DNA from 2 places in the Streptomyces sp. NPDC049879 genome. Region 1 is predicted to be linked to the other one. Evidence: predicted binding sites of a transcription regulator. Region 1 holds the regulator's gene; the other holds the start of a gene.
What was found. Region 1 encodes HspR, which represses chaperone genes until heat shock. Its sites were predicted from a motif close to TTGAGNNNNNNNNNCTCAA; they were not measured.
Positions count from the first base shown of each region.

Region 2: lon (endopeptidase La) is a predicted target of HspR. The motif match lies at 2,756-2,774, and genes of this name have one in related genera.

Region 1 covers NZ_JBITKT010000002.1:129,355-133,764, forward strand. Annotated here, with positions in the region: gene ACIBPC_RS07490 (alpha/beta hydrolase fold domain-containing protein) at 500-1,327, opposite strand; gene ACIBPC_RS07495 (heat shock protein transcriptional repressor HspR) at 1,415-1,867, opposite strand; gene dnaJ (molecular chaperone DnaJ) at 1,872-3,065, opposite strand; gene grpE (nucleotide exchange factor GrpE) at 3,108-3,875, opposite strand; gene dnaK (molecular chaperone DnaK) at 3,872-4,410, opposite strand, start outside.
Region 2 covers NZ_JBITKT010000004.1:339,314-343,723, forward strand. Annotated here, with positions in the region: gene ACIBPC_RS16395 (PPOX class F420-dependent oxidoreductase) at 1-187, opposite strand, end outside; gene lon (endopeptidase La) at 334-2,733, opposite strand; gene ACIBPC_RS16405 (helix-turn-helix domain-containing protein) at 3,024-3,944, opposite strand; gene ACIBPC_RS16410 (acyl-CoA dehydrogenase family protein) at 4,127-4,410, shown strand, end outside.

The sequences.
Region 1 (4,410 bases):
ACGCATGCGTCCGTCCTCCGGAGCACGGCCCCGGGGTCGTCGGTGCACACGGCGCGGCACATGGGCCGTGGTCGGTGGCCGCGCTCCGGTCCACGGGCGCGGCGACCGTTCTGGTCCCGGGACGGCGGCCGATCCGTCCCCCGGACAGACGCGCCGCCCCCGGCGCATGCGACTCCGAGGCAGCGGATCACACCCCTGCCGGGCGCGCGGGCGATCCGGCGACGCGGCGGGCGTGCGTACCCGGGGAAGGCGCGAGCGGGACGGCCGCTTCGGAGACGGCCACCGGAGCACCGGCACTCCGCCCTCCCCCGGGACCGGCTTCCAGCCAGGTGACCGGCGGGCCCGCCCGGGTACGTACCGTCGCGAGGCGCCGGATCGCGCCCCCACCGGGCTCACCCGGGCGATCCGGCAACGCGGCGAGCGCGCCTCAGGGGCACGAGCAGGGAAGCCGTCCCGAAGACGGACCCCGATCGGGCCGCCACCGGCCACGGCGGGCGCGTCAGGCCCGTACCGCGGGCGCCGCCAACTCCCGTGCCAGGTAGGCGGCCGTCGTCCCGATCAGCTCGGGTATCCGGTCGTAGCCCTCGAAGATGTGCCCCGCGTCTTGCACCGGCAGGTACTCCGACCGCACCCCGGCGGCCTCAAGCCGCGCGTGCAGCCGCTCGCTGTGCGACACGGGGACCGGCACGTCGGCGGTGCCGTGCACGAGGAGGAACGGCGGGGCGGCGGGGGTCACCTTGTTCTCCAGGCTCCACTCGGTGGTCCGCGCCCGCAGTTCGTCCGGCGGGAGGTCGCCGAAGAGCACGGCCTCCGGTCTCGCGGGGTCGGCGAGGGCGGGGGTGGCCAGGTCGTTCACCGCGTACCAGAGGGCGGCCGCGCCGATGCCGGGGTGGGTCAGGGCGGTGAGCCCGGCCAGCGTGCCGCCCGCCGACTCGCCCCAGACGCCGATCCTGCGCGGGTCGAGGCCGTAGCGGTCCGCGTTCTCGGTCAGGAACGTCACAGCGGCCCGCACGTCGTCCAGCTGCGCGGGGAACGACGCCTCGCCCGACAGGCGGTAGTCCACGGTCGCGACCGCAAGACCGGCGGCGGTCAGCGCGTCGAAGACGGCGCCCGGCGCGACGGTCGGCGGCATGTAGCGGCGGTCGCCCTCCCAGAAGGCACCGCCGTGTATCCAGACGACCACCGGTACGGGCCCGGCCCCCGCCGGTACGTGCAGATCGAGCAGCAGCGGCCGGTACCCGCGCCGTTCCGCGTAGGTGACCGCCTCGTGCACAGCCGCGCCCTGGCTCTCCACTCGCGCGCGCGGCACGCCCGGTGTCGTTCCCATACCCCTCGCCCTCCCTGCCCCGCGGACGCGGACGCGCCGCCGTGCCGTAACGATACGGCGCGGCGGCGCGCGGGACGGGCGGACGTCTCAGCGGCCCCGGTCGGGACGCCAGACGACGATGGCGGCGGACTGCCGCACGTCCTGGTACGGCACCAGGTCGCGCCGGTACGAGGCGTGCACCTGCGCCTCCGCCTGCCGCATGGCGAGAGCCGCGCCCTCCACGGCCTGCTGGAGTTCGGCCACCTTCGCCTGGAGGGCGGCCACCTGCGTCTCCAGCTCGATGATGCGCTTGATCCCGGCCAGGTTGATGCCCTCGTCCTGGGACAGCCGCTGCACCTGGCGGAGCAGCTGGATGTCCCGGGCCGAGTAGCGCCTGCCGCGCCCGGCGGCGCGGTCGGGCGAGACCAGGCCGAGCCGGTCGTACTGCCGCAGCGTCTGCGGGTGGAGCCCGGAGAGCTGTGCGGCGACGGAGATGACGTACACCGGGGTGTCTTCGGTCAGTTCGTAGGGATTGCCGCTCTGTCCGTGCCGGCCGTCCATCTCGTCACTCTCCCTTCGCGGCCTCGAACAGCCCTGCCCGAGGGTCCTCCCCCGCCATCGCGGTGCGGTACTCGTCCAGTGCCTTGCGCGCGTCGTCGCCCAGCTCGCGCGGTACGGCGACCTCGACGGTGACCAGCAGGTCGCCCCGGGTGCCGTCCTTGCGCACCGCGCCCTTGCCGCGCGCACGCATCGTGCGGCCCGGCGGCGTGCCGGGCGGCAGCTTCAGCGTGACGGGCGGCCCGCCGAGCGTCGGCACCTTGATCTCACCACCGAGCGCGGCCTCCGGGAAGGTCACCGGCACGGTGATCGTCAGATTGTCGCCACGCCGTCCGAAGACGGGGTGCTCGTCGACGTGGACGGTCACATAGAGGTCGCCGCCGGGGCCGCCGTGCTCGCCGGGGGCGCCCTTGCCGCGCAGCCGGATGCGCTGCCCGTCGTCCACGCCCGCCGGGATGCGGACCTGCATGGTCCGCTGGCTGGTCGCCCGGCCGCTGCCGCGGCAGACGGTGCAGGGGTCCTGCGCGATCAGGCCGCGGCCCTTGCAGTCCACGCACGGGTCGGTGAGCGAGAAGCCGCCCCCGCCGCCCCGGCTGACCTGGCCGGTGCCGACGCACGTGGGGCACACGCGCGGCGTCCCGTTGCGGTCGCCGGTGCCCTGGCACGCCTTGCAGGCGGCGCTGGACGACATCCGCAGCGGCACCGTCGCGCCGGACACGGCCTCGGTGAAGCTGAGCGTCACCTCGGACTCGATGTCCTGGCCGCGCCGGGGCGCCGTACGGGTGCCGGTGCCCCGGTTGAAGAGGCCGCCGAAGACGTCCCCGATGCCCCCGCCGAAGCCGCCGGCCCCGCCCGTGGTGCCCCCGCCGGGGGCGCCCTGGGCGCCCCCGAACAGGTCGCTCAGGTCGAAGTTGAACTGCCCGCCGGGGCCCCCGCCGGGGGCGCCGGGACGGAAGCCGCCCGCGCCGAACAGGGCGCGGGCCTCGTCGTACTCCTTGCGGCGCTTGGCGTCGCCGAGCACGTCGTACGCCTCGGAGACGTCCTTGAACCGCTCCTCGGAGGCGGTGTCCCCCCGGTTGGCGTCCGGGTGGTTCTCCCGGGCGAGCTTGCGGTAGGCCTTCTTGATCTCGGCCTCGGTGGCGTCCCGGGGGACGCCGAGGACCTTGTAGTAGTCCTTCTCGATGAAGTCCTTGGTGCTCATCCCCGGCGTCCCTCCTTCCCTGCCCGTCCGGGACCGGTGGCGTCAGCCCTCGTCGGGGGCACCGCCACCGTCCTTCTCCTGCGTGCCGTCGTCCTGCGCGTCCGCGGGCTTGCCCGGCTGCGGCTCGGCCACGCCCACGCGGGCGGGCCTGATGGTCCGTTCGCCGATGCGATACCCAGGCTGGAGGATCTGCACGCAGGTCGTCTCGCTGACGTCCGGCGAGTAGCTGTGCATCAGCGCCTCGTGGATCATCGGGTCGAAGGGCTCGCCCTCCTTGCCGAACTGCGCGAGGCCCATCTTCGCGGCCACCACCTCCAGCGACTCGGCGACCTGCTTGAAGCCGCCGACCAGCTCGCCGTGGTCACGGGCGCGGCCGATGTCGTCGAGCACCGGCAGCAGCTCGTTCAGGAGGTTGGCGATCGCCACCTCCTTCACGGCGACCCGGTCGCGCTCCACACGGCGGCGGTAGTTCTGGAACTCCGCCTGGAGCCGCTGCAGGTCCTGCGTCCGCTCGGCGAGCGCCGTCCGCGTCTGGTCGAGCTGGGCGGTGAGCGCCGCCTCCTGGAGACCGAGGCCCGGCAGGTCCTTGGCGTCCTTGTCGCCGAGCGCGCCGAGTCCGCCGAGGTCGCCCAGGTCCTTGAGGTCCTTCAGGTCGTCGGGGTCCCGGGCACCGGGCTCCTGGGCGGCGTCCGCCGCCCCGGCCGGGGCCGCGTCGCCCCCGTCCGCCTCGGCGGGACGCCCCTCGGCGCCCGCCTCGGCGTCCTGGACCTCATCGGGCTCCTTGTCGAAACCCTGGGGGTCCTGCGTCACGCTCCGGCACCACCCTTCGGCTTGTCGTCGTCCACGATCTCCGCGTCCACGACGTCGTCGTCGGCCTGGCCGCCGGCCGCGCCGCCCGGCGCGCTCTCGGTGCCGGTGCCGCCCGCGGCCTGGGCCGCCTGCGCGTCGGCGTAGAGAGCCTGGCCGAGCTTCTGGCTGGTCGCCGCGACCTTCTCGGACGCCTCGCGGATGGCCGCGGTGTCCTCGCCCTTGAGCTTCTCCTTCAGGTCGGCCACGGCCGCCTCGACCTCGTCCTTGACGTCGGCCGGGACCTTCTCCGCGTTCTCCTTGATGAAGTTCTCGGTCGTGTAGACGAGCTGCTCGGCCTGGTTGCGCGTCTCGGCGGCCTCGCGGCGGCGGGCGTCCTCGTCCGCGTACTGCTCGGCGTCGCGCATCATGCGCTCGATGTCGTCCTTCGGCAGCGCCGAGCCGCCGGTGACGGTCATCCGCTGCTCCTTGCCGGTGCCGAGGTCCTTCGCCGACACGTGCATGATGCCGTTCGCGTCGATGTCGAAGGTGACCTCGA
Region 2 (4,410 bases), on a different contig from region 1:
TCTTGGCACGGTCGGGATAGGTGGCGATGACGATCCGCCCGGCCGCGTCGACACCGCACGTCAGGGGGGACGCCTGGGGGCCGCCGTCCGCGCGGTGGGTGATGAGGAGGGCCCGGTGCCTGGGGCGCACGAAGTCGAGGAGCCGTGCCAGGTCCACGGGGGTGTTCGTCGCGATCGAAGGACTCATGGCGCAGCAGACTACGCGCCTCCGGGAGGCTCCACGCCCCGGCCCCTTCCACCCGGCGCACCGGGCGCCGGGACCACGCCCCCGGACAGCGCGGCGGCGCGGCGCGGGGGCCCCTGGAAGGCCCCCGCGCCGCGCCTCGGGATGGGTCAGGCCGCGACCCCGACCGCCTGTGCGGCGGCGGGCGCCAGGGCCAGTTCGAGCACCTGGCGGACGTCCGTGACCGGGTGGACGTCGAGCTTCGCCAGGACCTCGGCGGGCACGTCGTCGAGGTCGGGCTCGTTCCGCTTGGGGATGATCACCGTCGTGGCCCCCGCCCGGTGCGCGGCCAGCAGCTTCTGCTTCAGGCCGCCGATGGGCAGGACCCGCCCGGTCAGCGAGACCTCACCGGTCATCGCCACCTCGGGCCGCACCTGCCGTCCGCTCAGCAGCGACGCCAGGGCGGTCGTCATGGTGATGCCCGCGCTCGGCCCGTCCTTGGGCACCGCGCCCGCCGGGATGTGCAGGTGGACGCCGCGCTCCTTCAGGTCGCCGACCGGCAGCTCCAGCTCCGCGCCGCGCGAGCGCAGGTAGGACAGCGCGATCCTGGCGGACTCCTTCATCACGTCGCCCAGCTGGCCCGTCAGGGTCAGCCCGGCGCCGCCGGTCTCCGGGTCGGCCAGGGACGCCTCGATGAAGAGGACGTCACCGCCCGCGCCCGTGACCGCGAGGCCCGTCGCGACGCCGGGGACGGCCGTACGCCGCTCCGCCGGCTCCTGCGCCGACTCCGGCGTGTGGTGCGGCCTGCCGATCAGCTCCCGCAGCGCACCGGCCGTGACGGTGTACGGCAGGTCCCGCTCGCCCAGCTCGGCGCGCGCGGCGATCTTCCTGAGCAGCCGGGCGACCAGCCGCTCCAGGCTCCGCACGCCCGCCTCACGGGTGTACTCGCCCGCCAGCTTCCTGAGGACCTCGTCCTCCAGCGTGACCTCGCCCTCGGTCAGACCGGCGCGCTCCAGCTGCCGGGGCAGCAGGTGGTCGCGGGCGATGACGACCTTCTCGTCCTCGGTGTAGCCGTCGAGCCGGACCAGCTCCATCCGGTCGAGCAGCGGCTCGGGGATGGCCTCCAGGACGTTCGCCGTGGCCAGGAAGACCACGTCGGACAGGTCCAGGTCCACTTCCAGGTAGTGGTCGCGGAAGGTGTGGTTCTGCGCGGGGTCGAGCACTTCGAGCAGCGCCGCGGCCGGGTCGCCGCGGAAGTCGCTGCCGACCTTGTCGATCTCGTCCAGCAGGACCACCGGGTTCATCGAACCGGCCTCCTTGACGGCCCGCACGATGCGTCCCGGCAGCGCGCCGACGTACGTGCGCCGGTGGCCGCGGATCTCCGCCTCGTCGCGGACGCCGCCGAGCGCGACGCGGACGAACTTGCGGCCCATCGCGCGGGCGACGCTCTCGCCGAGCGACGTCTTGCCGACGCCGGGCGGGCCGACCAGCGCGAGCACCGCGCCGCCGCGCCGCCCGCCGACGACGCCGAGGCCCCGGTCGCCGCGCCGCTTGCGCACGGCGAGGTACTCGGTGATCCGCGCCTTCACGTCGTCCAGGCCCGCGTGGTCGGCGTCCAGCACGGCCTTGGCGCCCGCGATGTCGTACGCGTCCTCGGTGCGGACCTGCCAGGGCAGCTCCAGCACGGTGTCGAGCCAGGTGCGTATCCAGCCGCCCTCGGGACTCGCGTCCGAGGACCGCTCCAGCTTGTCGACCTCCTTGAGCGCCGCCTCGCGGACGTGCTCCGGCAGGTCGGCCGCCTCGACGCGGGCCCGGTAGTCGTCGCCGCCGTCGGCCGCGTCGCCGCCCAGCTCGGCCAGCTCCTTGCGCACCGCGTCCAGCTGCCTGCGCAGCAGGAACTCGCGCTGCTGCTTCTCGACGCCGTCCTGCACGTCCTTGGCGATGGACTCGGCGACGTCCTCCTCGGCGAGGTGGTCGCTCAGCAGCTTGGTCGCGAGCCGCAGCCGCTCCACCGGGTCGACGGTGCGCAGCAGCGACAGGCGCTGCTCGACGCTGAGGAACGGGGAGTACCCCGCGTTGTCCGCCAGCGCGCCCGGGTCCTCGATCTGGGCGACGCGGTCCACGACCTGCCAGGCCCCGCGCTTGCGCAGCCAGGACGTCGTGAGCGCCTTGTACTCCTTGACCAGCTCGGTGACGGCGCCAGGCAGCGGGCTCGGCGTCACCTCGGCGACGGGCGTGCCCTCCACCCACAGCGCGGCGCCGGGGCCCGTGGTGCCCGCGCCGATGCGGACGCGGCGCAGACCGCGGACCAGCGCGCCGGGGTCGCCGTCGGCAAGCCGTCCGACCTGCTCCACACGGCCCAGCACGCCGATGTCCGCGTACGAACCGGCCACGCGCGGCACCAGCAGCACCCGGGGCTTCTCCCCCCGCGGCGCGGCGGCCTGGGCGGCCTCCACGGCGGCGCGCACCTCTGCATCCGACAGCTCCAGTGGCACGACCATCCCTGGCAGCACCACCTCGTCATCCAGCGGCAGCACGGGCAGGGTGAGTGCGTCGAACGACGAAGTCATGAACTCTCCCTAGTCAGGCTAATTGAGCTATGCAGACTCAATGCTCAGGGCTTCCCGAATGTTCCCCGGCCCGGAGATGTTCGCTCTGAGCGATCAATCACCCGGGAAGCCGTGACGCGCCCCCACGCCGCCCACCCGGGGAACACCCGGGCCGCCGCGAGGCTTCCCCGCGTACGGGCGCCCCCGTACGCGGGCATGCCGGAGCACCGGCCGGTGCGGGCACGGGCCGGTGCGGTGGGCGGTGGGCGTGGAAAGAGAGGCAGGTAAGAGGGGAGGCGCCGGTCAGGCCGTCACAGCTCGCGCAGCACCCGCACGAGGAACGCCTCCGTCGCCGTCGGCGGCTCCGCCTCGACGACCAGGCGGTTCATCATGTGCCGGTACAGCTCGACCTCGGCCGGCTTGTCGGGGTAGACGCCCCCGGTCAGCTGCTCCAGGTACACGACGTCGGGCAGGTCGCCGCCCGGCGGGCGCAGCACCGTCACGGGGCCGCCGACCGCCGGGTGGCCGCCCGCCGCGAACGGCATCACCTGGATCGTGACGTGCGGCAGCCGCGACACCTCGATCAGGTGCTCCAGCTGCGCCCGCATCAGCGCGACGCCGCCCATCGGCCGCCGCAGCGCCGCCTCGTCGATGACGACCCACAGGTGGGGCGGACGGCCGCGCTCCAGGACCCGGCGCCGCTCCATCCGCAGCTGCAGGCGCCGCTCGGCGCGCTCCTCGGCCGCGTCGGGCCCGAGCCGCAGGACTGCCCGCGCGTACCCCTCGGTCTGGAGCAGCCCGGGGACGAACTGGAGTTCGTAGGCCCGGATGACGGTGGCGGCCTGTTCGAGCCCGAGGTAGACGTTCAGCCAGCTCGGCACGATGTCGTGGTAGATGTGCCACCAGCCCGGCACGTTGCTCTGCCGCGCCAGGGCGAGGAGCGTCGCGCGCTCGGACGCGTCGGTGACGCCGTAGAGCGTCAGCAGGTCCTCGACGTCGCGCGGCTTGAAGCCGGTGCGCCCCATCTCCAGCCTGCTGATCTTGGAGTGCGAGGCGCGGATGCGGCGTCCCGCCTCCAGGCCGGTGATGCCGCTCTCCTCGCGCAGCCGCCGCAGGCGGGCGCCGAGGATCATGCGCGGTACGGTCGGTCCCGTCCCGTGGTGGTCGGGGAGGTCCGGGGAGCGGACGAGGTCGCGCTCGCCGATGGCCTCTTCCTGGCGCGTCACGCCCATGTCTGCTCCCATCGCAGTAGCGGCGAGCGGCCAACTGTACTAAAGGCGCCCCTCCGGGAAAGGTAGTGGTGTCACGGAATTCGTCCAACTGCCGTCCACCGCCCGCCCGTCGGCGCTCCGCCAACCGCCGTGCCCGGCGCGGTGGTGATGACGTGGCACGCCCGGCGGCCTACGGTGGCGGCATGACCTCCCGTACCCACGCGGTGACGAACCAGCCCCCGCCACTGGCCGGATACGACGTCTTCGGACAGGACGCCGCACTGGCGGAGGGGGTTGCCCGGTACGCGGCGCCCGATGCCGCCGGGGGGATCGCCGACGCGCTCGGCGGGCTGGGGCGCCTCGCCGGTTCCGCCGAGGCGCAGGAGTGGGGGACGCGGGCGAACGCGCACCCGCCCGTGCTGCGCACCCACGACCGGTACGGGCACCGCGTGGACGAGGTGGAGTTCCACCCGGCGTGGCACACGCT